DNA from 3 places in the Nocardiopsis sp. NPDC055824 genome. Region 3 is predicted to be linked to each of the others. Evidence: riboswitches for the same ligand, from Rfam matches in the RefSeq annotation. Region 3 holds a riboswitch; each other region holds the start of a gene.

Region 1 (12,305 bases), on a different contig from region 3:
CGAGATCGAGGGCACCAAGCCGGCCGAGGCCGCGCCCCTGCTCGGCATGAACCCGAACGGGGTCGCCGCCCTCGCCTACCGGGCCCGGGAGGGGCTCCGGCAGGCCTACCTCCAGATGCACCTGGCCGGCGGCGCGGCCGCGGAGGCGTGCCGCCCGACCCTGGGGCTCCTCGGCGGTTACGTCCGGGGCGGCCTGTCCAAACGGGACACCGCCAAGGTCGACACGCACATGGACGGCTGCGCGGACTGCCGTGAGGTGTACGCGGAGCTGATGGACGTCAACGTCGGCCTGCGCGGGGTCGTCCTCCCGCTGGTGGTCGGCTCCGGGGCGGCGGGCTACCTCGCCCTCACCCCGGGCGGCGCGGCCACGGGAGCCTGGTGGGGCCGGATGTCGCGCCGCCAGCAGCAGGCGGCGGCCGGCGGCGCCGCCGCCGCGGGCATGGCGGTCGCGGTCGCGCTCGCCCTGACCGGCGGGGAGGTTCCGATGCGTCCCGAGGACCCGCCCCCGGCGGCGGCCCCGCAGGAGGAACCCGTTCCCGCGCCCGCGCCGGGGGACCCGGCCGCCCCCGACACGCCTCCGGGCCCGCCCCCCGCCGCCCCGCCCCCCGCCGCGCCGGGGGGGACGTCGGCCCCGGACCGGCCCGCGCCCCCGGAGGCCCCGGCGGAGCCGGCCGTGCCCCCGGCGGACGTCCCCGAGGAGGAGGTGGCCGAGGACGCCCCCGAACCGCTGTTCGCGGCGGGCATCGACCCCGTCGGCGCGCTCCTCCCGGGCAGCGAGGGGATCGTGGTCCTGGACGTCCGCAACATCGGCGCGTCCACGGTCGAGGACGTCATCGCGGTGATCACGCTGCCGCCGGGGGTCGAGATGGTCTCCTCCGGCGGCGCCGGCAGCTCCGTCCCCATGGCGACCGGGAACGGCGACTGGAGCTGCTCGTCGGGCAGCGGCGGCGGCCGCTGCGCGCACCCGCGGATGGCGTCCGGGCAGAACAGCACCCAGTTCCTGGACGTGCGCGTGGACGCCGGGGCCGACGTCGGCGTGCCCGCGTCCGTGACGGTGTCCTCCGGAGGCGTGGCCGCCAGTGCGACCGGGGAGCGCGGGGTCTCCTCCGAGGGGGTGGCCGCGCGCTACGCGACGGCCGGGCGGGTGCGGACCGAGAGCGTCGGCAACGCGCTGATGACCTGTGTCGAGCCGGAGCGGGACCACGGGGGGCACTGGCCGTGGCCGTGGCCCTGGCGGCCCGGGAACCCCGGCGTCCCCGGCGCCGGCCCCGGGACAGGGGGGACCCCGGGCGCCGACGGGCGCACCGCTCCGGAGGCCGACGCGGACCTGGCCCGCGCACCGCGGGGGCCGCTGCCCGCGGAGCCCGGCACGGAGGCGTCCCCGGGGGAAGAGGGGTCCCGGGGGGAGGAGGAGATCCCCGAGGACGACGCGGAGGGAGAGGACGGCGGCGCCCCTGACGGAGCCGGCGCCCTGCCGGACGGCGTGTCGCCCACGGCCCCGGAGCGGGACCCGAATCCGGAGGTCGCGGACCCGGAGGTCGCGGACCCGGAGAACCCGGACGGCGGCCCCGGGCCCGTCCCGGAACCGGAACCGGGTCCGGACCCGTCCTCCGGGGCCGGGCCGGAGGCGCCGGACGGCCCCTGTGCCGACGCCCGCCTGAGGGAGGGGGAGCACCGCGACAACGACAACTGGGTGATGGCTCCCCTCGAGGGCGATCCGGACGCCACCACCTCGGCGAGCGCCGCGACCTGGGACCTCCCCGAGGGCGGCGCGGTCCGCTGGGCGGGGCTGTACTTCTCGGCCGCGGGCGCCCCCGACGCCCCCGCGGCCCGGGTCAGGGGGCCGGGCATGACGTCCTACCGGACCGTGGCCGCCACCGACACGAAGGTCGCGGACCTGCCCGGATACCCCGCCTACCAGGCGTTCGCCGAGGTCACCGACCTGGTGAGGGCCCAGGGCGGCGGCGAGTGGTGGGTGGGCGACGTGCCGGCCCGGGAGGGCCGGGGCGTCTACGCCGGGTGGAGCCTGGTGGTGGTCCTGGAGGACCCGGGCATCGGCTCCTACAACCAGGCGATGGTGCTCGACGACACCGGGGCGGTCTTCCGGAGCCGCACGGGGATGTCGTTCCCGGTGTCGGGTCTGCTCCCCGCCGCGGTGCCCTCCCACGTGGACGTGGTGGCCTGGGAGGGCGACGCCGACCTGCGGGGGGACCGGGTGACGGTGGACGGCCGCGCGGTCGCCCCGAGCGGCGGGTACGGGGAGGAGGACAACGCCTTCGCGAGTTCCGCCCGCGGGGCCGTGGGGGACCCCTTCACCTTCGGTACCGACGTCGTACGATTCGACCCAGTACTCGGCAGGGAAACGGATATCCGAATCCTCTCCGAACAGGACGCGGTGCTGGTCGGCGTCGTGGCGCTGACCGCCCCGATGCGTACCTGAAGTCCGGTATTCGCGACGGGTTTCCCGGCAGGCCCGGGCGGCTGGAAAAGCCCGCCCCTCAACGGGATCCCGCCTGTGTGTAGTGGGTCAATAACTTTCCGTATTCAAAGAGGGCACGCAAAACCAGACAGACTTGGCTAGGCTGTGCCCCGGTCATGGATATGGCCCCAGAGTCAAAAGGGAAGGGGGCGGTGTCACGTGGACCGCTGCGCGTTGTTCGTTGACGCGGGATACCTTCTCGCGGACGGCGCGATGGCCGTGCACGGAACCCGCAACCGGGACTCCGTCTCCTGGGACTACTCCGGACTCGTCCAGTTCCTCAACGAGGTCGCACGGGACCGCACCGGTCTTCCGCTGCTGCGTTGCTACTGGTACGAGGCCGTCGCCGACGAGCGGCGCTCCCAGGAGCAGGACGGCATCGCCGACATCCCCGGCGTCAAGTTCCGTGCCGCGAGGATACGGCCCGGCCGCCGCGAGGGCGTGGAGAGTTATGTCCAGCGCGACATCACCACGCTGGCACGCACCGGCGTCCTGTGCGACGCCGTCCTGGTCAGCGGTGACGAGGACATGGCTTCCGTCGTCGCCGACGTCCAGGACATGGGCGTGCGCGTTACCGTCGTGCACGTGTCCGTCGAGGGCAACTGGACCATCTCCCGGGCCCTGCGCCGGGAGTGCGACGACCTCATCGAGATCGGGGCGGGCCACCTGCGCCCGCACGTCAACCTCCTCTCCAGCAGCGGCTCCTCCCAGGAGACCGCGGCCAAGACCACGACGCCGTTCGCCAACGGCCGGGCCCGTTCCGCGCCCGAGACGCCGCGGCAGCCCGTCGCGGCCCAGCCCGGCGGCGCCCGGGTCGACCCGGTGGGATCCTCCAGCGGCGGCCTGGAGGCGATGTTCGCGGGGACCGGGGGCCAGCCCGTCCCCCAGGGCAGCGCCATGGACCAGCTGCGCGCCATGCGGAGGTCCCTCGCGCAGCAGCGCGGCGGGGACCACCTCGTCGGACCGGGGGGCGACGGCGGCCAGCAGCCGGGCGGCATCGACGCCAACGGATTCCCGTCCGGCGGGCAGACCCCGCCCGGCACGGGCGGCGGCTCCTACCCCGGCCACTCGGTGACCGGGGGCCACCCCGCCCACAACGGGCAGCAGGGCTATCCCGTCACCGACGGGCACCCGTCGATGCGCGGCGCGGACCCGAGCGGCTACGGCATGCCCGGGAGGCCGGCCTCCGGATCGGGGCCGATGACCGGAGCGCAGCCCTCCTTCAACGGCACGGGACCCCAGCAGTCCTTCGCCGCGGGGACGGGGCCGCAGCGCTCCTTCGCGTCGGACGGCCAACCCGGCCACGCGCCACCTCCGAGAAGCGCCCCACCCCAGGACCCACGGCAGGACCCGCGCCAGGACCCGCGCTACGGGGGTGGGGACGGCTCCGGATTCGGGGGAGCGGCCGACGCAAACCCTACCTATGGGACCAGTACGGAAACTGACACCGCTCACCGCGGTGGGGCAGCCTCCCCCTACGGGGGGCCGCCACCTACTGGTCCCGAACCCGCCAGCCGGTTCAGCGCCGGCGGCTACCAGGAATCCCGTCCCAGTCCTGGATATCCACAGCAGACACGTCCCGCCGCGCATACCGTTGACGAAGCGGTGCATGTCGCGCACAAGGAAGGGAACGACTTCGCGGAGTCGATCGCTCGCGAGGCGCCCGCCCTGTGGGTGGAGGCCGTACTCGCCCGCAGGCCCAGGATGCCCTCCGACCTGGAGGCGCGCCTGCTCCAGGGCTCCTCGCTGCCGATCGACCACCTGTTGCGTGACGAGGTCCGTGACGGACTGCGCCAGGGGTTCTGGCAGGCCCTGGAGCGGGCCAGGTCCTGACAGGGCGCGCGGGAGTGCGAGTAGGGGATGGGGGCGATGCGGTTGACCCACGTGACGACGGCAGAACTCGACCGTTGGGAATTCCACGCTGTCCGGTCCGGTGAGCACGGACGGGTCGCCGCCCAACTCCTGGACCTGGCCAACCGGGTCGACGCGGGGAGCGAGGTCTCGCGCGCGGAGCTGTTCGTGCGCGCGGGGGAGCAGTGGGAGATCGCCCAGGAGTTCGAGCGCGCCTGCTCGGCCTACCAGAGGGCGATCGACGACGGCGGGGCCACGGTGATCGACGCCCGCGCGCTCAGCGCCGGGGCACTCCTGCAACTGGACGAGGTCGACCAGGCCTACGCCCACCTCAAACGCCTGGAGGGCGAGGATCCGCCCGGACTCCAGACCTTCATCCACGTCGCGGAGGCACTGTACGCGCACGACGACCTGGAGGGCGCCGAGCGGTGGGCGACGGTCGGCGCGCACCGGTTCCTCGACCGGGCCTCCTCGCCCTACGTCCGCGACCTCCTGGTGGAGCTCCTGCGCATCCGGTTCCGCATCCGCACCGACCTGGGGCTGTCCGAGGACCGGCTGGACCGCAGACTCGACGAGGAGTGACCCCGGCCGTCCGGGCCGGGGCACTCCGGCCCGGCGGAGTGAGCTTTCCGACGTGCGGGCGCGCCGCCGACACGCCCGGGGCGGTGGAGGCACGGATCTCCGCCCGGCCGCTCCGGTCCGGGGCCGGCCGCCGCGGACACGGCCGTGTGGTCAGCGGCACCGGTTCGCCTGGCGCCGTCCGAACCGCCTCGGAAGCGGCGTTCCGGGCGTTCGGCCGCCCCTCGGGGGGGCGCTCCGGTCCCGGGGAGCCCCGGCGACGATCTAGGCTGTGTCCGGTCGCCTCCCAGCTGCCCCGACGAGGCGCGACATCCCCCTGAACCGGGTGCCCGAGGCCCTCTCATACCACGGCCCACGCGTGTGTTCGACGATCGTCGAAGAATCCGAGAAATCGATGACACGCCATCATCTTGCGGTGTTCCAACGCAGGGCCCCCTAGATGTAGTATCTGTCCCGCTGGTGGTTCACCCCTCGGGGTGAGGCAAGAGGGAACCCGGTGCGAAGCCGGGGCTGCCCCGCAGCGGTAAGTGGGAACGAAGCCGTCACAGGCACTGGGGACCCCCGAAGGCCCCGGGAAGCGACGGTGCGTAGGCCGCCCACGAGCCCGAAGACCTGCCACCGGTGCGCACGTGAACGTGCGCCGACGACGGGGCTTCGAGGGTGAGCCGCCGCGACCCACCGGTCGGACGACCGCACGCACCCGGTGCGTCGGTCCCCCGGTGCGTGCCGCGCACCTTGCCCATCGTGTCCCCTCCCCGCCGGGACTCTTCTACCGAGGTTGGAGCCGCTGTATGACCCTTGACGTCGAGGCCGTGCCCGTATCCGTTCGGCCCGAGCCGACCAACGAGGGCGCGCCCCCCGCCGCCGTCGACCGGATCGAGCACGTCGTGACCGAGGCCTGTGCGAGGCTCACCGGTGTTTCGGCGGAGAAGGTCCTCACCGAGGCCCGCCGCGGCTTCTACCCCGGCATCCCCGACTCCGAGGTCGAGCTCGCCCTGGTCATGGCCGCCCGCAGCTTCGTGGAGGTCGACCCGGACTACTCGTTCGTGGCCGCCCGCCTGCTGCTGGACAAGCTGCGCCGCGAGGCCCTCACCTTCATCAGCGGTGCCCCCGACGCCGCCGGGCAGTCCGAGATGGGCGAGCGCTACGCCGCCTACCTGGCCGCCTACGTCAGCCGCGGCATCGACCTGGGCCAGCTCGACCCGGCGCTCGCCGGGTTCGACCTGGAGCGACTGGGCGCCGCCCTGCGCCCCGAGCGCGACGAGCAGTTCACCTTCCTCGGCATCCAGACCCTCTACGACCGCTACTTCCTGCACAGCGACGAGGTCCGCTACGAGCTGCCGCAGGCGTTCTTCATGCGCGTCGCCATGGGGCTGGCCCTCAACGAGGACGACCGCGAGGCCCGCGCCATCGAGTTCTACGAGCTGCTGTCCTCGTTCGACTTCATGGCCTCCACGCCCACCCTGTTCAACGCCGGCACGGTGCGCGCGCAGCTGTCCTCCTGTTTCCTCACCACCGTCGGCGACGACCTCCAGGCCATCTTCCACGGCATCAGCAACAACGCGATGCTGTCCAAGTACTCGGGCGGGCTCGGCAACGACTGGACCCCGGTGCGCGGCCTCGGCTCGCACATCCGCGGCACCAACGGCAAGAGCCAGGGCGTCGTCCCGTTCCTGAAGATCGCCAACGACACCGCCGTCGCGGTCAACCAGGGCGGCAAGCGCAAGGGCGCCGTGTGCGCCTACCTGGAGACCTGGCACATCGACATCGAGGAGTTCCTCGACCTCCGCAAGAACACCGGCGACGACCGCCGCCGCACCCACGACATGAACACCGCGAACTGGGTTCCGGACCTGTTCATGCAGCGTGTGGAGCAGGGCGGCAGCTGGACCCTGTTCTCGCCGGACGAGGTCCCCGACCTGCACGACAAGTACGGCACCGACTTCGCCGAGGCCTACGAGAAGTACGAGGCCGCCGCCGAGGAGGGCCGGATCAAGGTCGCCAAGAAGATCCCCGCGGTCGACCTCTGGCGTCGCATGCTGACCATGCTGTTCGAGACCGGGCACCCCTGGATCACCTTCAAGGACCCGTCCAACCTGCGCTCGCCGCAGCAGCACGTCGGCGTCGTGCACTCCTCCAACCTGTGCACCGAGATCACGCTGAACACCAGCGCCGACGAGGTCGCCGTCTGCAACCTGGGCTCGGTCAACCTGGCCCAGCACGTGGGCCCCGACGGCCTGGACGCCGAGCGCCTGCGCCGCACCGTCCGCACCGCCGTGCGCATGCTCGACAACGTCATCGACGTGAACTTCTACACGATCCCCGAGGCGCGCCGCGCGAACATGCGCCACCGCCCCGTGGGCCTCGGCCTGATGGGCTTCCAGGACGCCCTGTTCAAGCTGCGCACCCCGTTCGCCTCCGAGGGCGCGGTGACGTTCGCCGACGAGAGCATGGAGCTGATCAGCTACTACGCCATCGAGGCGTCCATGGAGCTGGCCTCCGAGCGCGGCGCCTACGAGTCCTTCGAGGGCTCGCTGTGGAGCCGGGGCGTCCTGCCGATCGACTCGCTGCGGCTCCTCGCCGACTCCCGCGGCGGCGACCTGGACATGGACCGGGGCGAGACCCTCGACTGGGACTCGCTGCGCGAGCGCGTGAGGTCCACCGGGATGCGCAACTCCAACGTGATGGCGATCGCGCCCACCGCGACCATCGCCAACATCACCGGTGTCGGCCAGTCGATCGAGCCGCTCTACCGGAACCTGTACGTCAAGTCGAACATGTCCGGCGACTTCACCGTCGTCAACCCGTACCTGGTCCGGGACCTCAAGGCGCGCGGCCTGTGGGACGACGACATGGTCTCGGCGCTGAAGATGCACGACGGCAGCCTCGGCGCCATCGACCGCGTCCCGGACGACCTCAAGGCGCTGTACGCGACCGCGTTCGAGGTCGACCCCGAGTGGCTGGTGGACGCGGGATCGCGCCGCCAGAAGTGGATCGACCAGGCCCAGTCCCTGAACCTGTACATGGCGGCCCCGAGCGGCAGGAAGCTCGACACCCTGTACCGCCGCGCGTGGCGCTCCGGCCTCAAGACCACCTACTACCTGCGTTCGCAGAGCGCCACGCACGTGGAGAAGAGCACGCTCAAGGGCACCGACGGCCGCCTCAACTCGGTCGCCGCGACCCCGAGCGCCCCGGCACCCGCCCCCGTCCCCGAGCCGGTCGCGGCGCCCGCCGCCGTGAACACCGAGGTCGAGGACGAGTTCGAGATCGTCGACGGCCAGGCCTGCTCCATCGACGACCCCGAGTGCGAGGCCTGCCAGTAGGGCGTGAGACCCGGGGCCGCCCGCCGGCGGCCCCGGGCCGGTCCGGCCGCCCCGCCGGACCGTGCCCGCGGCGACGCCGCGTCCCGCTCCCGACAACGACTTTCCGGCCCGGCCGGAGAACGGAAGAACCCCAGCATGACCGCAGTCTCCGAGAACAACGCCGGCGCCACCAGCGGCCTCGGTGAGATCGAGCGCGACGCCGAGCGCGTCAACGTCGACGACAAGGCGATGATCAACGCCCGCGCCGACGTCAACCAGCTGCTCCCGCTCAAGTACACGTGGGCGTGGGAGAAGTACCTCGCGGGCTGCAACAACCACTGGATGCCCACCGAGGTCGCCATGCAGGCCGACATCGCGCTGTGGAAGTCCAAGGACGGGCTGACCGAGGACGAGCGCCTGATGCTCAAGCGCAACCTCGGCTTCTTCGCGACCGCCGAGTCGCTGGTGGCCAACAACATCGTCCTGGCCGTGTACCGCCAGCTCACCAACCCGGAGTGCCGCCAGTACCTGCTGCGCCAGGCCTTCGAGGAGGCGGTGCACACCCACACCTTCCAGTACATCTGCGAGAGCCTGGGCCTGGACGAGGGCGAGCTCTTCAACATGTACCGGGAGGTCCCGTCGATCACGGCGAAGGACGCCTGGGCGCTCAAGTACACCCAGAACCTGGAGAACCCGGAGTTCCGCACCGGCACGCCGGAGGCCGACCAGGCGTTCCTGCGCGACCTGGTGGCGTTCTACGTGATCTTCGAGGGCATGTGGTTCTACACCGGCTTCGCGCAGATCCTGTCGCTGGGCCGCCGCAACAAGATGATCGGCATCGCGGAGCAGTACCAGTACATCCTGCGCGACGAGTCGATCCACCTGAACTTCGGCATCGACGTGATCAACCAGATCAAGATCGAGAACCCGCACCTGTGGAGCGAGGAGTTCCAGGGCGAGGTCCGGCGGATGCTGGCGGAGGCGTGCGAGCTGGAGGTGGCGTACGGCCGCGAGACCATGCCGCGCGGCGTGCTCGGCCTCAACTCGGAGCTGTGCGAGAAGTACATGCACTTCATCACCGACCGCCGCGCCGAGCAGATCGGCCTGGCCCCCATCTTCGGGGAGACGGAGAACCCGTTCCCGTGGATGAGCGAGATGATGGACCTCCAGAAGGAGAAGAACTTCTTCGAGACCCGCGTCATCGAGTACCAGACCGGCAGCGGCCTGGACTGGGACTGACGGTGTCCCGGCCCGCGTGAGGCGGGCCGGACGGGGTTCTCCTCCCGGGAGGCGGACACGGCCTCCCCCCGGGCGGCCCGGATCGAGGCGCGCGATCCGGGCCGCTTTCGCGTGCGGGGGGTGTGTCCCGGGCCCCGGCCGGAGGCGCCGGGACCCGGCCCTCAGCCCTTGGCGGTCCAGGTCATCCGGACGTTGAAGGTGGCCTCGCCGGTCCCCTTGACCACCACGACGTCCGCCTCGGCGCTCACGGTCACACCGAATTCGACCTCCGTCTCCGAGGGCGCCAGCGAGGAGGAGGAGAGCTCCTCCAGTTGCGCCGACACGGCCTCGGCGATCTTCCTGATGCGGAGCAGGACGGAGTCGAGCCTTTTGTCCCCGGTGGCCTTTCCCGGGGTCCGTGAGACGGGGGCGGCCCCCTCCTTGCGGACGGGGGCGGACTCGATGCTGATCACGGTGCCGTCGTCGGTGACGAAGTCGATCACTTTGTTCACACTGGCCTCACGCATTCTCCGAAGGGGCTTGCCATTCCTCTTGATGTCCACAGAAAGTAAAATAGGGGGAGATGTCCGGCAACGATGATATTCCGCTGCCGTCCGCGCGGAGGAAACGGTGGGACGTACCAGTTATGACCGGGCGAAACGGCTCAAGTGCCATCTGGCGGGACGGACGCGACGGCACCGGATGGCGCAAGTCGTCGAGGTCGGGATCCGGAGCCGACTGCTGCGAGGCCTCCCTCGGCGAGCCGGGCCGCGTGTGCCTCCGCGACTCCCACCGCCCCGGAGGGGACGTCCTGCGGTTCCGGTCCCGCGAGTGGCTGTCCCTGGTCTCGTCCGTGCGCTGAGCGGCCCCCGCGGCCCCGGGCGTGTGCCGGGACCGCCCCCTCCTCAGTCCCGGACGGGGAAGATGTCGGTGTCCAGCCGGGTGAAGGACGCCATCGTGGTCACGAAGCGGTGCTCGGGCCCGAACCGCGAGGTGTAGTGCTCGCGCAGCGCCTCCCACTCGTCCCCGACGTCCTCGCCCAGCGCCCGCCGGCTGATCAGCAGGTTGCGCCGGGCCGTGGTCAGGAAGACGTGGTGCTCCCCCAGGGCCTCCCGGCACAGCTCCACGCTCGCGGCGTCCTGGGCGCGGGCCTCCTTGAGCCTCCCCAGGGCGAACAGGTCGTTGCCCAGGTTGACCTCGACGGCGGTGAGGGTGACGTCCGCGTCGGGGAAGCGCTCGCGGATCTCCGCCATGGCGGTGCGGTCCAGCTCGTGCGCCCGCTCGTACTCGCCCAGCACGCGGAACACGATCGCCGCGTTGGCCCTGGAGGCCCAGGGGAAGAGGTGGCGTGAGGGGAACCTGTCGTCCATGTGTACCAGGAGGTCCTCGACCAGCCGGCGGGCCTCCTCCAGGCGGTTGGCGAAGGCCAGGTTCACCATGTGGATGCTGTTGAGGTGCAGCGTCGGCGGGGCGTGCGGCCCGTAGCGCGCGACGTTGACCTCGCGCGCCTGCTCGGTCAGCTCCAGCGCCAGGGTGTGGTCGCCGAGCCGGCGGTGGATGACGGAGAGGAAGACCGGGATGTCCGAGGTGTGGGTGCTGGCGTTGGCCTCGGTGACCTCGAACCGCCTCCGGCAGTCCACCAGCGTCTCCCGGGCCTCCTCCAGGTACCCGAGGGCCATGAGGCCGAGGCCGATCGACAACCGCGTCCGCAGCGTCGGGATGCCGTCCGGCCCGAACACGTACTTGCGCTGTTCGAGGGTGCGCCGGTCCAGCTCCAGGGCCTGCCGGAAGCGGCCGAGGCGGCGCAGGCAGCCGCCGATGTCGTGGGCGATGACCAGGGTGTTCTCGTCGTCCTCGGCGAAGAGCATGGTCCTCGTCCGGTGGATGTCCTCGAACATGGCCAGGGCCCTGGCGTAGTGCCCGAGGTTGCTGAGCGCGATGGCCCGCGCCCGGTGGGCCTCCAGGGCCTCCTCGCTCTCCGGGCCCTCCAGCTGGGCCTGCTCCGCGTACATCCGCTCCGCCTCGGCGAGGGCGATCTCGTTGTCGCCGCGGATCCGGAGGATCCTGGTGCGCAGCAGCTGGATCTGGAACCTCTGCGCGGTGTCGTCGTACCAGGCCTCGATGGCCCGGTCCGCCAGGGCGAGCGCGGCGTCGCCGTTCCCGGTCTCCACCAGGTAGACGATCACGTTGCCCACCAGGCCGCGGACCTGCGGGTCGTGGCTGCGCCACGCCTCGGAGGCGTCCACGTGGGTGTACAGCAGCTGGTACTCGGGCCAGTTCTGCGGGAGCTCGGGGCCGAGGGGGTCGCTCTGCGCCAGCAGCCGGTGGGCCAGGTCGCGGTAGCGCACCCGCTCCTCGTCGCCGAGGGTGCTCTGCACGACGGTCTGGAAGGTGACGTGCAGCTGGAAGGTGTGGTTGGTCCGGTCGAACTCGGCGAGGCTGTGCCTGCTCACGTAGCGCAGGACCCTCGTCAGGACCATCTCGTTGCCGAGGATCTGTGACAGGTCCGGGTTGGGGCTCAGCCCGCGGGCGCGGTGGAACAGGGTGCGCGAGAGGGAGCGCGGGGCGAAGAACGAGCAGAGCTGGACGAACTCCCTGACCATCCGCTTGAGGGCGCGGTCGGGCCCCGTGCCGCGCCGGAGGTCGTCGAGCTGCATGTTCCAGGCCGCCGCCAGGGGCAGGGGGTACAGGTCCTCCGGCTCCACGTGGGTGACGAGTTCGTCGAACTTGTCCTGGAGCAGGTGGAGGAACTCCTCCACGCTCATCAGGGAGTCGCGCAGGTAGGCGCCGACCTGCGCGAGCGCGAGGGGGAGGTGCTCCAGCCGCTCGGCGATGCGCAGGGCCGTCGCGTCGTCGTCCAGGCCGTGGGGGCAGAC
Region 2 (4,538 bases), on a different contig from region 3:
GCGGGCGCCGGGCAGGTCGGCACGGACCCGGCGGGCGGCCTCCACCATGTTGCGCAGGGCCTGCTCCGCCTCGGCGTAGCCGCGCGTCTTGAGACCGCAGTCGGGGTTGACCCACAGGCTCCCGGCGTCGATGTGCGCGACGGCCAGCCGCAGCGAGCCCTCGATCTCCTCCACGGACGGCACCCGCGGTGAGTGGATGTCGTACACGCCGGGCCCGATCCCCCGCCTGTAGCCGCGGCGGCCCAGGTCCTCCACCAGCTCCATCCGGGAGCGGGCGGCCTCGACGCTGGTCACGTCGGCGTCCAGCGCCTCGATGCCGCCGACGATGAGGCCGAACTCCGAGTAGCACATGTGCGTGTGGATCGTCGTGGACGGCGACACACCGGACGTGGCCAGGCGGAAGGAGTTCACCGCCCAGTCCAGGTAGGCGGCGCGCCGCTCCTCGCGCAGCGGCAGGAGCTCGCGCAGGGCCGCCTCGTCCACCTGGATGTGGCGGATGCCCGCGCGCTCCAGGTCGGCGACCTCGTCCCTCAGGGCCAGGCCCACCTGGCGGGCGGTGTCGCCCAGCGGCTGGTCGGTGCGCACGAACGACCAGGCGAGCATGGTCACCGGACCGGTCAGCATGCCCTTGACCGGCTTGTCGGTGCGCGACTGGGCGTAGGTGGTCCACTCGACGGTCATCGGCTCGGGGCGCGAGACGTCGCCGAACAGGATCGGCGGGCGGACGCACCGCGAACCGTAGGACTGCACCCAGCCGTTCTCGGTGGTGGCGTAGCCCTCCAGCTGCTCGGCGAAGTACTGGACCATGTCGTTGCGCTCGGGCTCGCCGTGCACGAGCACGTCCAGGCCGATCTCCTCCTGGAGCGCGACGACCCGGTCGATCTCCTCCCGGAGGATCTGCCTGTAGGCGTCCTCCGCCAGGGAGCCCCGCCGGTGCGCGGCGCGGGCGCGGCGCAGTTCCGCGGTCTGGGGGAACGACCCGATGGTGGTCGTGGTCAGCGGCGTGTCCGTGGGGGCGCCCCTGTCCTGGGGGCGCTCGTAGGCGTCCGGGCCCAGGGCGTCCAGGCGGGCGCGCACGCGGGCGTCCGTGAAGGCAGGACCGCCGCCGGCCCCGCCCGCCGCGTACTCGGCCTCGGCCCCCTCCGAGAGGACGCGGCCGAGGAGGGCCGTCTCGTACGCCTTCTGCTTGGCGAAGGCCAGGGCCTCGCGCAGCTCGGGGGCGAGGGAGGTCTCCGCGTCGAGGTCGATCGGCACGTGCAGGAGCGAGCAGGACGTGCTCACCGTCAGCTCGTCCGTGAGGGCGAGCAGGGTGCCGAGCGCGGCCACGGCGGCCGGGACGTCGGTCCGCCAGACGTTGCGGCCCTCCACCACCCCGGCGACCAGGCGGGTGCCGCCGAGGCCCGAGACCTTGACGAGGTCGTCGACGCCCTCGCCGTCGGTGACCAGGTCCAGGCCGACGGCCTCCACCGGTGAGTCCTTCAGGACCCGCAGTGCGGGCGCCCCGATGGAGCCGAAGTAGGTCGAGACCAGGAGGGAGGGGCGCTCGGTGAGGGAGCCCAGGCGCCGGCAGACCCGCTCCAGGAGCCCGACGGCGGCGCGTCCCTCGTCGGTGGCCAGGATCGGCTCGTCCAGCTGCACCTCGGCGGCCCCCGCGGCGGAGAGGCCGGCGAGGAGCTGGGCGTAGGCGTCCAGGAGCTGGTCGAGCAGCTCGACGGGGCGCCAGCCCTCGGGGGCGTCGTCCGCGGCCTTGGCCAGCAGGAGGAAGGTGAGCGGGCCGACCAGGACCGGGCGGGTCGGGAAACCCGCCTCGGCCGCCTCCCGGAACTCGGCGAGGGGCTTGTCACCGACCAGGCGCGGGCGGGTGCTCGGCGACAGCTCGGGGACCAGGTAGTGGTAGTTGGTGTCGAACCACTTGGTCATCTCCAGCGGCGGGGCGCCCTGCTCGCCCCGGGCGAGGGCGAAGTAGCGGCGCAGCTCCTCGTCGCGGTCGCCGGCGGCGGCCGGCGAGGCGAACCGGGAGGGCACCAGGTCGAACAGGACCGCGGTGTCCAGGACGTGGTCGTAGTACGAGAACGTGTTGGACGGGATGTCGTCGACTCCCGCCTCGCGCAGCTGGGCGTAGACGCCCAGGCGCAGGCCGGCGGCGATGCCGTCCAGCTCCTCCGCGGCGGTCTCGCCCCTCCAGTACGACTCGCAGGCGCGCTTGAGTTCCCGGTTCGGGCCGATCCGGGGGTAGCCGTGCACGGTGGAGCGCACGGACGGCCGGGAGGCCTCGGGGGTGTGGGGCATGAGCTTCTCTCCCTCGTCGAAAGCCGGGTACCGGCCGCGGGGGTGAGCGAGGACGCGGGCATGCCCGGGGCCACGCCGTGGGCGTGTGCGCCTGCCGCCGCTCCTCGGCCCTCCCTCGGGGCACGGGACCACCGGCGGCACGGGTGCGCCGCCGGGTGGAGGCAGGTCTTCGGACTCGGGGGCGCGGACGGCGCGGACGCCGTCCTCCTACTGGCCGCCGCTTCCCGGTTTCCGACCTTTCCGACCGGATTACCAGTGCTTATGGCGACGTTCGTTCCCTCATACCGCTGCGGGGCAGTCCCGGAGTCGCACCGGGTTCCCTCTTGCGACACACCCCTCCCCTTCCGGGCGCGGCCCGGGTTCTGGGGTGGAGCATGTACCTTCCACGCCTGCAAGTATAGGGAGCACCCCTCCGCCCCTGTACCCGGCGTGCTGCCCTGTGCCCCCGGCCGGAATCAGCGCGAACCCCTGTTGCGCGGCCGGCGTCACAACCGACATGAAGCGTCGCGGGGCCGAGTCCTCCCCCGTGCTCCCCGCGATCGTTCGTCTGAAGATGTACGTGGAGAACCCCTGGTGAACAAGCAGTCCCAACCGACCATGGCCCCCGGTCACCCCCTGTCCACGATCGCGGTCGCGCTGGCGGTCGTCGCGGGGCTGGTCTGGCTGGCCGTCACCCCGCCCGGCGTGCTCGCCTCCGAACCCGTGAGCGATACGCACCCGGGGTCGGCGGACGGCGGACCGGAGGCGGGCCCGCCCGCCGCCGGCGAGCCCGACGGGCTGACGGTGGTCGACCCCGACGACGTGGTGGACCTGGCCGAGGCCGAGCTCGCCCGCGAGGGCGGGGTGGCCGCGGAGGTCTCCTACCCGGTCGTCCCCGACGCCGACCCGCTGAGCGACTTCCTGGACCGCGCGCTGTCCGCCGAGGTGGACGCCTTCGAGGCGGCCAACCCCGGAGCGGTCTCCTTCGAGTCCGCGTGGAACCTGACGGCGGCCAACGACGACATCGTCGGGGTCCGCGTGACCCGTGAGGAGACCGACTCCGAGGGAACCCGTGAGGGATACACCACCTACTGGTACGACGCCCTCACCGGCTCGACCCACCCCTCCACCGCCCTGATCGCCGGCCAGGGGGAACTGGAGGAGCTGAACGGCCTCGTGCGGGACGCCCTCCCGGGGACCGCGGCTCCGGACGCGGTGCACCCGATCGCCTCGCTGTACGACTCCGTGGGGTTCAACCCCGCCGGCGACCTCGTCGTGGAGTTCGACGCGGGACAGGTCGCCCCCGTGGAAGAGGGCAGGACCCACGCCGTCGTCGCCGCCTCGGAGTCCGCCCCCCTGCTGTCGGACCTGGGCGAGCGCGCGCTGCGCTCGGCGACCCGGGGCGTCCGCGACTTCGCCGTCGCGGCCCCGCCCCGGGAGGAGGAGATCAGCCGTGAGACGGCCGTCCCCGGGGTCCTGCCGCCCGCGGGCGAGGACGTCGACTGCTCCGCCCCCGGGTCCAAGTGCGTGGCCCTGACCTACGACGACGGCCCGGGCGGACGCACGCCCGAACTGCTGGACATCCTGGCCGAGTACGACGCCCGCGCGACGTTCTTCGTCACCGGCTACCCGGTCATGGAGGATCCGCGCACCGTGAGGCGCGCCTACGCGGAGGGCCACGAACTGGCCAACCACACCCTCTCCCACCCCGACCTGGCCGGGCTCGGAGCGGGCGGGATCCGTTCCGACCTCGAAACCGTGCAGGCCCTGGTGTACCGCGAGACCGGGTACACCATGGACCTCATGAGGCCCCCCTACGGGTCCACCGACGCGGAGGTCGCCTCGGTGACCGCCGACATGGGCCTGGCCCAGATCCTGTGGAGCATCGACACCAACGACTGGAAGGACCGCAAGTCGTCGGTGGTCGCGGACCGCGCCGTCGACGGCGCCTCCCCCGGGGCGATCATCCTCATGCACGACATCCACGACACGACGGTCGACGCCTCCCGCGCGATCGTCCGGGAACTGGACGAGCGCGGCTACACCATGGTCACCGTCTCCCAGCTGCTCGGCGCCACCGAGCCGGGCGAGGCCTACGTCGACGGGGCCCCCGAGCCCCCCGCCGAAACGGAAGGGGACGGCGGGGAACCGGAGGGGGACGAGGCGGCCTGAGGCCCGCGGGGTCCCGGGGCCGGCGGGGCCCGGCGACCCCGGCCGCGACGCTCCGGACGGGTGCGGACCCGCACCCCCTCCTGTGGCGGTGACCACAT
Region 3 (12,305 bases):
CGGCTCAAGCCCTGGGAGGTGATCGAACGGCGCCTGCGCGCCGTCGCCGAGGCCGACCTGGCGCTGGCGATCTACAACCCGGCCTCGCGCTCGCGGACCGGGCAGGTCGCCGCCGCCCGCGAGGTCCTGCTGGAGCACCGCAAGCCCGACACCGTGGTCGTCGTCGGACGGAGCGTCGGCAGGGAGGGCGAGTCCCTGGCGGTGACCACGCTCGGGGAGCTCGACCCCGCCGGAGTCGACATGCGCTGCCTGCTCATCGTCGGCGCCTCCGGCACCCGCGTCTCCGGGGCGGGCCGGGTCTGGACGCCGAGGTGGGTGCAGCCGTGACCGTGCACTTCGTGGGGGCGGGGCCCGGAGCCGCCGACCTGCTCACCGTCCGCGCCACGCGCATGCTCAACGCGGCCGACGTCGTCCTCTACCCCGGCACGTACCTGGACCCCGGGGTCCTCTCCCACTGCGCCCCCGGCGCGGAACTGGTCGACACCCAGGGTCTGGACCTGGACCGCATCACCGAACGCCTGGTCGCCGCGCACGCCGCGGACCGGGACGTCGTACGGCTGACCTCCGGGGACCCCTCGCTGTACTCGGCGCTGGCCGAGCAGACCCGGAGGCTCGACGCGCACGGGGTCCCGTGGGACGTCACGCCGGGGGTGCCCGCCTACGCGGCCGCCTCGGCGCTGGTGGGCCGAGAGCTGACCGTGCCGCTGGTGGCCCAGTCGGTGGTGCTGACCCGGACCGGCGCCCGGTCGACGGCGATGCCGGAGACCGAGGCGCTGGGCGCGTTCGCGGCGACGCGGGCCACGCTGGTGCTGCACCTGGCGATCCGGCGGGTGCGGGAGCTCATGGCCGAGATCGTCCCCGCCTACGGCGCGGACTGTCCCGCGGTGGTCGTGTACCGGGCCAGCCAGCCGGAGGAGGCGGTGCTGCGCGGGACGGTCTCCACCGTCGCCGGCCTGGTGGAGGAGGCGGGGCTCCGGCAGGCGGCGGTGATCCTGGTCGGGTGGGCGCTCGACCCCGAGGGGGGCGGTGAGTCCTACCTGTACGACCCCGCGCGGCCCAGGGGCGCCGCCCCCTCGTCAGGCGCTTCCGGGTGACGTGGCCAGGCTCCACTGGGTGACGGTGCGGGCGGGGGACCATCCGGTGAACGCGCCGATGGGCGCGGCGGTCTCCACGGCGGTGCGGGTCAGCTCCCCGCCGTGGCGCCGGTAGGCGTCCGCGAGCAGCCGCTCGGTCTCCAGTGTCACCCCGTGCACCACGAGTCGGCCGCCCGGTATCAGCGCCTCCAGGCAGGCGTCGAGCACGCCGGGCCGGGTCGCGCCGCCGCCGACGAACACCGCGTCGGGCGGGGCCAGCCCCTCCAGCGCGTCCGGCGCACGGCCGGCGACCACGCGCAGGCCCGGGACGCCGAGCCTGTCGGCGTTGCGGCCGATCCGCTCGGCGCGCCCGGCGTCGGCCTCCACCGCCGTGGCCGTGCACGAGGGGTGGGCGCGCATCCACTCGATGCCGACCGAGCCCGCGCCCGCGCCCACGTCCCACAGGTGCTGCCCCGGGGAGGGCGCCAGCCGGGCCAGCGCCGAGGCGCGCAGGTCCCGCTTGGTGAGCTGGCCGTCGTGCTCGAACGCGTCGTCGGGCAGCCCGGCGACCAGTCCGAGGCCCGTCGGCCCGGAGAGCTCCAGCGCCAGTACGTGCAGCCGGGGCACCTCCTCCGGAGGGGAGCCGAGCCAGTCGCGGGCCTTGCTCGCCGACCGCGACTCCCCGGCCGCCCCCAGGTCGCCGAGGACGGTCATCCGGCTGCCGCCGTAGCCCGCTCCGACCAGCAGGGCGGCGACCGTCCCGGGGGTGGCGGCGTCCGAGGAGAGCACCAGGACGCGGCGTCCCGGGGCCAGGTCGCGCATCAGCAGGTGCGGGTCTCGCCCCACCAGGGACAGCACCGTGCTCCCCTCCGCCGGCCACCCCATCCGGGCGCGGGCCAGGGCGACCGAGGAGACGGCCGGTTCCACGCGCACCGCGTCCGCTCCGAGCAGGTCGATCAGCGTGCTGCCGATGCCCGAGACCAGGGGGTCGCCGGAGGCCAGTGCGACGACGGCGCGGCCCTCCAGGGAGGCGAGCAGGTCCGGCAGGCCCTCGCGCAGCGGGGAGGGCCAGGCCCGGCGCCGCTGGCCCGGCGCCCGCGGCAGCATGGCGAGGTGCCTGGGCCCGCCCAGCACCGTGTCGGCCGCCAGGACCAGCCCGCGCAGCCTCTCGGGCACGCCCGGCCAGCCGTCGGCGCCGATGCCGACGACGGTGATTCGGGGAGGGGACATCTCGACCTTCATGGGCAGGACGCTATCGTGGCGGCCGAAGGTGCGAGGTGCCCCGGCTGCCCAGCCATCGGAAACGGTGGGGACGGCGTCCGGGGAGAATCTGGGAAGCCCGGTGAGAATCCGGCACAGGCCCGCTGCGGTGAGCCGAGCCTCCGTACAGGAGGACTCGGTGAGTCCGAAGACCGGCCCCGCACCCGCCCATGACCGATGGCGAAACGAGCGGGAGCCTCACATGCCATTGCGGACGTCCCACTATCCCTTCTCGGCGATCGTCGGCTGCGACGCCGAACCGCTCGACGACCTGGGCCTGGCCCTCGTCCTGGCCAGCGTCTCCCCCGAGATCGGCGGCGTCCTGGTCCGCGGCCAGAAGGGCACCGCCAAGTCCACCGCGGTGCGGGCCCTGGCCCCCCTCCTGCCCCCGGTCGAGGTCTACCGGGGCGACCGCTTCTCCGTCGACCCCGCCGACCCCGCGCAGGAGTCGCCGGATGGTCCCTTCCCTCCCGGCACGGCCGTGGAGCGCCGCCCGGTGCGCCTGGTCGAACTGCCGGTGGGCGCCACCGAGGACCGCGTCCTGGGCTCGCTGCACCTGGAACAGGCGCTCACGCACGGCCGGGTCGCCTACGAACCCGGGCTGCTGGCGCGCGGCCACCGCGGCCTCCTCTACGTGGACGAGGTCAACCTGCTCCACGACCACCTGGTCGACCTCCTCCTGGACGCCGCCGCGACCGGCCGGGTGACCGTGGAGCGCGACGGGTTCTCCGTGGAGCACGCCGCGCGCTTCCTGCTCATCGGGACGATGAACCCCGAGGAGGGCGAGCTGCGCCCGCAGCTCCTGGACCGGTTCGGGCTGACCGTCGAGGTCGCCGCACCCTCCGACCCCGCCGCACGCGTGGAGGTGGTCCGCAGGCGCATGGCCTACGACGCCGACGCCGCCGCCTTCTCCGAACGCTACGACCGGGCCGAGAAGGCCCTCGCCGAGCGCATCGCGGCGGCCCGGGAGACGGCCCGGCGCGCCCGGCTGTCCGACGCCGCGCTGCTGAAGATCGCGCAGGTGTGCGCGGCGTTCGAGGTCGACGGCCTGCGCGCCGACATCGTGACCGCGCGCACGGCCCTGGCGCACGCCGCCTGGGAGGGCCGGACCTCTGTCTCCCTGGCCGACATCCGCCGCGCGGCCCTGCTGGCCCTGCCGCACCGGCGCCGGCGCAACCCCTTCGACGCGCCGGGCCTCGACGAGGAGCTCCTCGACCGCGTCCTGGGGGACGAGGAGCCGCCGCCGGACGGCCCCGAGCCGCCGGGCGGCTCCGAAGGCCCCACCGGCTCCGACGACCCCGCTTCCCCCGCCGATGACGGCGGGGACGGCGGGGACGACGCCCCCGAGGACGCGGACGGGGCCCCCTCCCGGCCCCCGGAGGCCGGCGCCTGCGAACCGGACCGGTCCTCCGTCCCGCCCCGTGGGCCGGAGAACGCCCGGGAGGCGGAAGCCCCCCGGGACCGCGGGGACGCCGAGCGGGACGGGGCCGGGCCCGAGCCCACGGCCGGCACCACGGTCGGGGCGGGCGCCCCCTACCGCCCCCGGACGTTCACCGCGCGGGGCACGGGGACCGGCGCCGACGGCCGGCGCAGCCGCGCCCTCGGCTCCCGGGGCCGCCGGATCGGGGCCGCACCGCCCGGCGGGGGTTCCGGCGGCCCGCTCCACCTGGTCGAGACCGTCAGGGCGGCGGCCTCCCGCCCGCACGGCGGCGGCCGGATCGGCCTGCTCCCCGGCGACCTGCGCGTCGCGGTGCGCGAGGGCCAGGAGAGCAACCTGGTGCTGTTCTGCGTCGACGCCTCCGGCTCCATGGCGGCGCGCAAGCGCATGGGCGAGGTCAAGACCGCAATCCTGTCCCTGCTGTTGGACGCCTACCGGCGCCGCGACAAGGTCGGGCTCGTGACCTTCCGGGGGACGGCGGCCGACCTGGTGCTGCCCCCGACCCGTTCGGTGGACACCGCCGCCGCCCGCCTGGACGCACTGCCCGCCGGGGGGCGCACCCCGCTCGCCGAGGGCCTGCTGGAGGCCGCCCGGGTCCTGCGGCGCGAGCGCCTGCGCGACCCGAGGCAGCGCCCCCTGCTCGTCCTGGTGACCGACGGCCGGGCCACCGGCGGACGGGGTGCGGTCGGCCGGTCGCTGCAGGCCGCCGACCACGTCGCCGGCCTGGGCGTGGCCACCGTCGTCGTGGACGGCGAGTCCGGCCCGCTGCGCCTGGGCCTGGCCGCCGCCCTCGCCGCCCGCATGGGCGCCGAACACCTGCCCGTCGACGAGGTCAGCGCCGACACCTTGGGAAACGCCGTGAGAGAGAGGGCCGCCTGATGCCCCAGGGCAGACCGTCCGTCGTCCCCGACGACGGGCTCACCACCCGGCAGCGCCGCAACCAGCCCGTGCTCGCCGTCCACACCGGGGACGGCAAGGGCAAGTCGACCGCCGCGTTCGGGCTCGCGCTGCGCGGCTGGAACCAGGGCTGGCGGATCGGGGTGTTCCAGTTCGTGAAGTCGGCGAAGTGGCGCATCGGCGAGCAGACCGTGCTCGAACGCCTGGGGAGGCTGCACGAGGAGACCGGCGAGGGCGGCCCCGTGGAGTGGCACAAGATGGGCTCGGGCTGGTCCTGGAGCCGCCGCCGGGGCAGCGACGAGGACCACGCGGCGGACGCGGCCGAGGGATGGGCGGAGATCAAGCGCAGGCTCGCCGAGCAGACGCACGACCTGCTCATCCTCGACGAGTTCACCTACCCGATCCACTGGGGCTGGGTCGACGTCGAGGACGTCGTGACCGCCCTGCGCGACCGTCCGGGCCGCCAGCACGTGATCGTCACGGGCCGCCGCGCCGCCCCCGAGCTCCTGGAGGCGGCGGACCTGGTCACCGAGATGACCAAGGTCAAGCACCCGATGGACGCGGGCCGCAAGGGCCAGCGGGGGATCGAGTGGTGAGAACCCCGTCGGCCCCGGGGCCGACGGGGCCGTCCCGTTCGGCGCCCCCGGCACGGCCGGCGGCCCTGCCGAGGCTGATGGTCGCCGCTCCCATGACCGGGCAGGGCAAGACCACGGTCGCCGCCGGGCTGATGGCCGCGCTCCGCGACGCCGGGCTCGCCGTCAGCGGCCACAAGGTCGGCCCGGACTACATCGACCCCGGGTACCACGCCCTGGCCACCGGCCGCCCCGGCCGCAACCTCGACCCCCACCTGGTCGGGGAGGAGCGGGTGGCGCCGCTGCTCCTGCACGGGGCCCGGGGCGCGGACGCGGCCGTCGTCGAAGGGGTGATGGGGCTGCACGACGGGCGGATCGGCACCGACGGCTTCGCCTCCTCCGCGCACGTCGCGGCCCTGACCCGCACGCCCGTTGTCCTGGTCGTGGACGTGTCCCGCATGTCCCGGTCGGTGGGTGCTCTGGTGGCGGGCATGGCCGCCTACGACCCGGCGGTCGAGGTCGTCGGCGTGCTCCTCAACAAGGCCGGTTCTGCGCGCAACGTCGCCGAGATCACCCGCTCGGTCGGCCTGCCGGTCCTCGGCGTGGTCCCCCGCGACGAGCGGATCGCCAGTCCGTCCCGCCACCTCGGGCTCGTCCCGGCTTCGGAGCGGGAGGACTCGGCGCGGGTGGTCGAGCGGCTCGGCGAGCACATCGCGGGCCATGTCGACCTGGACGCGCTGCTGGATGCGGCCCGCTCCGCGCCCGCGCTGGACGCCCGCCCGTGGGACCCGGCCGCGGAGGTGGCGGCCCCGGGCGCGGGCCCGCGTCCGGTGGTCGCCGTGGCCGGGGGCCGGACCTTCACCTTCCGCTACACCGAGACCGAGGAGCTGCTCACCGCCGCCGGGTGCGAGGTCGTCGCGTTCGACCCCCTGGAGGACGCCGGCCTGCCGGCCGGTACCCGGGGCCTCTACCTGGGCGGCGGCTTCCCGGAGGTGTACGCGGGCGGGCTCGCCGCGAACCGGGGCCTGCTGGCCGAGCTGCGCGAGGCGGTCCGCGGCGGGGTCCCGACGGTCGCCGAGTGCGCCGGCCTGCTCTACCTCGCCGGCGCGCTCGACGGCCACGCCATGGCGGGTGCCGTCCCGGCCGTCGCCCGCATGACGGAGCGGCTCACCCTGCGCTACCCCGAGGCGGTCTCGCCGGGGGACACGCTGCTGACCCGGGCCGGGGAGCGGGTCACCGGCCACGAGTTCCACCGCACGGCGCTCACACCCGGGCACGGGGACCACCCGGCCTGGGTGGTCGACGGCGCGCCGGAGGGCTTCGCCTCCCCGACCCTGCACGCCTCCTACCTGCACGTGCACTGGGCCGGGCACCCGCAGCTCGCCGCGAGGTTCGCCGAGGCCGTGCACAGAGCACCGGCTCCGGTTCCGGCACCCGCCGTGCCCTCCCCCGCCGCCCGGACGGCGGCCGTCCCCGGCGCCGGACCGGTGGCCGACCCGCTGCGCCACCACGGCGACGTGGAGGCGCGCGGCGGCATGCTCGACTTCGCGGTCAACGTCTATCCGGGGGAACGGCCCGCCTGGCTCGACCGGGCCCTGCGCGAGAGCCTGGACCACGCGGACGTCTACCCCGACCCCGCGCCCGCGCGCGAGGCCGTCGCGCGCCGGCACGCGCGGCGGCCCGCCGAGGTCCTGCCGACGGCGGGCGCGGCAGAGGCGTTCACCCTGGTCGCCCGCTTGCGGCCGTGGCGTCGGCCCGTCGTCGTGCACCCCCAGTTCACCGAGCCGCACGCCGCCCTGGAGCAGGCCGGGCACACCGTCACCGCCGTGCTGTGCCCGGAGAGCCGGGGTTTCACCCTCGATCCCGCCGCCGTCCCCGAGGACGCGGACCTGGTGGTGATCGGCAACCCCACCAACCCCACCGGTGTCCTGCACCCGGCCGAGGCACTGCGCGGGCTGTGCCGGCCCGGCCGGCTGGTCGTGGTGGACGAGGCGTTCATGGACGCCCTTCCCGGGGAACCGGAGTCCTTGGCCGGTGAGCGGATCGGGGGCCTGGTGGTGCTGCGCAGTCTCACCAAGCACTGGTCGGTCCCGGGTATCCGCGCCGGGTACGCGGTCGGCGACGAGGCCGTCGTGCGCGGTCTGGCCCGGGTGCAGACGCCCTGGTCGGTGTCCGCGCCCGCCGTCGCCGCCACCGTCGCCTGCACGAGCGAGGAGGCGGGCGCGGAGGCGGAGCGCCGCGCGGAGGAGTTCGGTGACTGGCGCGCCGTCCTGGAGGCGGGGCTGCGCGGAGCAGGGATCGGGTTCGTGCCCTCCCGGGCGCCTTTCGTACTGGTGAAGGCGGGCGAGGGGGTCCACGCGCGGCTGCGCGAACAGGGCATCGCCGTACGCCGGGCCGACACCTTCCCGGGTCTGGACGCCGACTGGGTGCGCGTGGCCGTGCGCCCGCCCGAGACCACACGGAAGCTGCTCGCCGCCCTGGCGCGGGTGTAGCGGAACGTCCACCCGGGCGACCTCTCCTCCGACTTTCGGCCGATCCGCCGGAGGAGCGGTCCGGCTAGCCTGTAGCTGTGCACGGCTTACTCCGTTCCCTGTGGAACGAACCCCGCCCTCCCGGCGCTCGGGGGCCCACGTGGTGGGACGGGGCCCTCGTCGTGGTGTGCGCACTGGCGGCGCTGACCGAAGGCGCCCTGCGGCCGGACCTGCCCTGGCCGGTCCCGACCGTCGCGGTGGTCGCCGGCCTGGCCCCCGCCCTGCTGTGGCGGCGGACCCGCCCGCTGCTCGTGGTCGCGGCGGTCTTCGGCAGCGCGATCGTGCTCACCCTGGCGACCGGTGGAGGGGCCGGGCAGATGTACGCGACGGTGTACTTCCTGGCGCTGCCCTACGCTCTGGTGCGGTGGGGGTCCGGCAGGGAGGTCGCGGCGGGGGCCGCGATCGTCCTCCTGTCCTCCTCCGTCGACCTGTTCCTCGACGCGGCGCAGGCGGCGGACCTCCTGGGCGGTGCCGCCGTCCTGTTCGCCACCGGCGCCCTCGGCGCGGCGCTGCGGTACCGGGGCAGGGCCAGGGCGCGCGAGATCGACCGCGCCCGACTGCTCGAACGCGAAGACATCGCCCGTGAACTGCACGACACCATCGCCCACCACGTCTCGGCCATGGCGATCCGCGCCCAGGCCGGGCAGGCGGTCGCCCGGACCAGGCCGGAGGCCGCCGTCGAGGCCCTCGCGGTGATCGAGTCCGAGGCCTCGCGCGCCCTGGGCGAGATGCGCACCATGGTCCGCGCCCTGCGCCGGGGCGAACCCGCCGAACGGGCGCCCAGCCCTCACCTCGGTGACCTGGAGGAACTCGCCTGCCGGGCCGGACCCGGCCCGGCCGTGGAGGTGGAGATCAGCGGCGCTCTCCACGACCTCGCACCGGCGGTCACGGCCGCTCTCCACCGCCTGGCCCGGGAGTCGGTCACCAACGCCCGGCGCCACGCCCGCGACGCCGGCCTCGTCAGGGTCCGCGTCGACGCCGACGACGCCTCGGTGCGCCTGAGTGTGAGCGACGACGGTGACACCGGCCGCCTGCGACCGGCCGCTCCGCCGGGGTACGGGATCATCGGCATGGCGGAGCGCGCCGAACTGCTCGGAGGCACCTGCGAAGCGGCCCCGAACCCTGACGGGGGCTGGACCGTGACCGCCGTGCTGCCCCGTTCGGGGGCGCCCGCGTGAGTATCCGGGTGGTCGTGGCCGACGACCAGGAGATCGTGCGTACCGGCCTGTCCATGATCCTGGACGCCCAACCCGGCATCGAGGTGGTCGGCCGGGCCGCCGACGGGCGCGAGGCCGTGGAACTGGGGCGACGGCTGCGCCCGGACGTGTGCCTGTTCGACATCCGGATGCCCGTCCTCGACGGTGTGGAGGCGACCCGCGCCCTCGCCGGACCGGAGGTCGAGGATCCCCTCGCCGTGGTCGTCATCACCGTCTTCGATCTCGACGAGTACGTCTACGCCGCCCTCAGGGCGGGTGCCCGGGGGTTCCTGCTCAAGGACGCCGGTACCGACCTGCTCACCCGGGCCGTGCACGCCGCCGCGGCGGGTGAGGCGCTCATCGCCCCGAGCGTGACCGCCCGGCTGCTCGACGCGTTCGCCGGTTCCGGGCCGACCGGGCCCCCGGCCCAGCCCCTGCAGCCCCTGACCGGCCGGGAGGAGCAGGTCCTCGCCGCCGTGGCGCACGGTCGTACCAACACCGAGATCGGCGAGGAGTTCCACATCGCGCTGAGCACGGTGAAGACCCACATCACGAGCCTGATGGCCAAGCTCGGGGCCCGTAACCGCGTCGAGATCGCCATGTGGGCCTACGAGACCGGCCGCGTGCGGGGGCGCCGGGGCCGGTAGTACGGTGCGGCACCCGTACTTTCGGCCGAGCGGAACCGGGCCCCTCCTCCGATGTGCGGGCCCCCTCCCGACGGCCACGATCGGGGCATGACCACCACCGTGAAACCCCCGGCCCGGGCCGAGTGGACCGTGATCGCCCTCCTGATCGTGCTGAGCGTCGTCCCCCTCATCGCCGGGGCCTTCCGCCTCGGCGAGCTGGCCACCGGCGCGCCGGTCACCGCCGACAACGCCCGTTTCGCCGCCTCGCCCCTGCCCGTCGTGCTGCACATCCTCACCGCGAGCCCCTACTGCCTGTTGGGCGCCTTCCAGTTCTCCTCGACACTGCGCCGCCGACGTCCCCGCTGGCACAGGGCCTCCGGCCGGATACTCGTCCCCCTGGGGCTGATCGCCGCGCTGTCGGGAGTGTGGATGACGCTGTTCTACGCGGTTCCGGCGATCGACACGGGCTTCCTCACTGTGCAGCGGCTGGTGCTCGGGACGGCCATGGCCGCAGCCCTGGTCCTGGGCTTCGTGGCGGCGCGGCGCCGGGAGTTCGCCCGGCACGGCGCCTGGATGATCCGCGCCTACGCGATCGGACAGGGGGCCGGGACGCAGGTGCTGACCCACGTGCCCTGGACACTCCTGGTCGGTGAGTACGACGAGCTCAGCAGGGGTCTGCTCATGGGAGCGGGGTGGGCGATCAACATGGTGGTGGCCGAGTGGGTCATCCACAGGACCCTTCGTCGCCCCCGCGGCGTCCGGCGCGTTCCGGAGCGCTCACCGGGATGAAGGCGGTGGCCGGGTCGTCGGCGGGCACTCCCGGCGGTCCCGACGGGTGCCGGGAGCGCCGGGCCGGGGGAGAGGGGGTTGTCCGGCCGACGCCCGGGCACGCATCGCCCTCAGGGGTTTTCCCGGGGGGCTTCCCGCGGGGACCCGCCCAGGCCGGTCACCCAGTCGAAGGCGTCCGCCACGTCGTGGACGGTGGGCACGCCCCGGGGGCCGGGCGGGCGCCGCACCACCACGACCGGGGCGCCGAGCCGGGCGGCGGCTTCCATCTTCGGCCAGGTGTAGGTTCCCCCGGAGTCCTTCGTGACGAGCACGTCCGCCCGGTGCCCGGCCATCAGCTCCAGCTCACCGTCGAGGCGGTACGGCCCCCGGCTGGTCACCAGCCGCCAGGCGGAGGGGAGTTCGAGTCCGGGCACGTCCACCACCCGGGCCAGGACCGCGCGCCCGCTCAGGGCGGGCACGAGGCGGGCCAGCTCCTGGCGGCCGACCGTCACGAACGGCCGCTCGCCGAGCCCGGCCGCCAGCTCAGCCGCCTCCTCGTGGGTGTCGGCGTGGTGCCAGGCCGGGTCGGGCTCCCACCCCGGCCGCTCCAACCGCAGCAGCGGCAGGTCCGTGCAGGCGGCGGCCGCGTTGGCGGTCATGCCGAGTGCGAAGGGGTGGGTGGCGTCCACGACCGCGTCGTAGTCGGCCAGGGCGGCGCGCAGTCCGGGCACTCCGCCGAACCCGCCGATCCGCACCTTCCCCACCGGCAGGCGCGGCCGGGCCACCCGTCCGGCCAGCGACGTGGTCACGTCCACGCCCGCCCCGACCAGTAGCGCGGCCAGCTCACGGGCCTCGGAGGTGCCGCCCAGCAACAGGAGTCTCATCGCACGCCTTCCCGACCGAGCAGGGCGAGCCCGGCGGGCGCACCCTCGCGGGCCAGCTCCAGCAGCGCGTCGACGTCCAGGTACCGCTCCGCGAGGTCCGCGAGCAGGTCCATGCGCCGCTCGCGCGCGGCGGGGAAGTCCGTCCCGGACGGCCCGTACCCCAGTGTCCGGGCGAGGAAGGCCGCCCGGAAGGCGTCGCCCTCCAGGCTGCCGTGCCACATGGTCCCGAAGACGTTGCCCGAACGCGCCCCGCCCAGGAACTCCTCCGCGCCCCCGCCCACCGTGATCCGGCCGTGGTGGATCTCGTAACCGCTCGCGGGCGCGCCCAGGGCCTCCCCCTCCGGCAGGCGGAGGACCTTGTCGGCGGTGAACTCGGTGCGCACGTCGAGGAGGCCGAGCCCCTCGGCGGATGCCCCGGGGGCGGCCTCGACCCCTTCGGGGTCGGTGACGGTGTGCCCGAGCATCTGGAAGCCGCCGCAGACGCCGAGCAGCGGGCGTCCGCGGCGGACGTGTCCGGTGATCGCCGTGTCCAGTCCGCGCGAGCGCAGCCAGGCCAGGTCGGCGAGGGTGGAACGGGTGCCCGGCAGCACCACGAGGTCGGCGTCGGCGATGTCGCGCGGACCGGAGGCGAAGACCACGTCGAGCCCGGGTTCCAGGCCGAGCGCGTCCACGTCGGTGAAGTTGCTGATCCGGGGCAGGCGCACCACCGCCACCCGCAGCGCCGCCTCCCCGTCGGCCCGCCGTCCCTCCAGGTCGAGGGCGTCCTCGGAGTCCAGCCACAGCCCCGGGTCCCACGGCAGGGTCCCGAACACCCGGCGGCCGGTGATCCGTTCGAGGTCGTCCAGCCCCGGCCGGAGCAGGGCGTGGTCGCCACGGAACTTGTTGACCGCGAAACCGGCGATCAGGGCCTGGTCCTCGGGCTCCAGCAGCGCCACCGTCCCGTACATCGCGGCGAACACCCCGCCCCGGTCGATGTCGCCGACCACGACCACGGGCATCCCCGCGTGGCGGGCCAGGCCCATGTTCACGTAGTCGCCCGCGCGCAGGTTGATCTCGGCGG

Evidence for each region. Region 3 has a riboswitch for cobalamin ahead of ACWGL3_RS02535 (VWA domain-containing protein). Riboswitches for the same ligand answer to the same signal wherever they lie in the genome.
Region 1: linked by a shared signal. The riboswitch ahead of ACWGL3_RS13360 (ribonucleoside-diphosphate reductase subunit alpha) and the one ahead of ACWGL3_RS02535 (VWA domain-containing protein) in region 3 are both predicted to bind cobalamin.
Region 2: linked by a shared signal. The riboswitch ahead of metE (5-methyltetrahydropteroyltriglutamate--homocysteine S-methyltransferase) and the one ahead of ACWGL3_RS02535 (VWA domain-containing protein) in region 3 are both predicted to bind cobalamin.

What each region holds. Positions count from the first base shown of each region.
Region 1 is NZ_JBSHDN010000051.1:15,011-27,315, forward strand. Features, by position in the region: gene ACWGL3_RS13345 (sigma-70 family RNA polymerase sigma factor) at 1-2,440, shown strand, start outside; gene ACWGL3_RS13350 (NYN domain-containing protein) at 2,639-4,312, shown strand; gene ACWGL3_RS13355 (hypothetical protein) at 4,340-4,912, shown strand; cobalamin riboswitch at 5,353-5,543, shown strand; gene ACWGL3_RS13360 (ribonucleoside-diphosphate reductase subunit alpha) at 5,701-8,232, shown strand; gene ACWGL3_RS13365 (ribonucleotide-diphosphate reductase subunit beta) at 8,368-9,450, shown strand; gene ACWGL3_RS13370 (CU044_2847 family protein) at 9,612-9,932, opposite strand; gene ACWGL3_RS13375 (DUF397 domain-containing protein) at 10,076-10,291, shown strand; gene fxsT (FxSxx-COOH system tetratricopeptide repeat protein) at 10,335-12,305, opposite strand, start outside.
Region 2 is NZ_JBSHDN010000318.1:302-4,839, forward strand. Features, by position in the region: gene metE (5-methyltetrahydropteroyltriglutamate--homocysteine S-methyltransferase) at 1-2,289, opposite strand, end outside; cobalamin riboswitch at 2,450-2,624, opposite strand; gene ACWGL3_RS31005 (polysaccharide deacetylase family protein) at 2,887-4,440, shown strand.
Region 3 is NZ_JBSHDN010000005.1:3,196-15,500, forward strand. Features, by position in the region: gene ACWGL3_RS02520 (precorrin-2 C(20)-methyltransferase) at 1-327, shown strand, start outside; gene ACWGL3_RS02525 (cobalt-precorrin-4/precorrin-4 C(11)-methyltransferase) at 312-1,094, shown strand; gene cbiE (precorrin-6y C5,15-methyltransferase (decarboxylating) subunit CbiE) at 1,077-2,315, opposite strand; cobalamin riboswitch at 2,372-2,508, shown strand; gene ACWGL3_RS02535 (VWA domain-containing protein) at 2,542-4,650, shown strand; gene cobO (cob(I)yrinic acid a,c-diamide adenosyltransferase) at 4,650-5,264, shown strand; gene ACWGL3_RS02545 (cobyrinate a,c-diamide synthase) at 5,342-7,732, shown strand; gene ACWGL3_RS02550 (sensor histidine kinase) at 7,810-8,949, shown strand; gene ACWGL3_RS02555 (response regulator transcription factor) at 8,946-9,614, shown strand; gene ACWGL3_RS02560 (DUF2306 domain-containing protein) at 9,702-10,382, shown strand; gene ACWGL3_RS02565 (cobalt-precorrin-6A reductase) at 10,493-11,245, opposite strand; gene ACWGL3_RS02570 (cobyric acid synthase) at 11,242-12,305, opposite strand, start outside.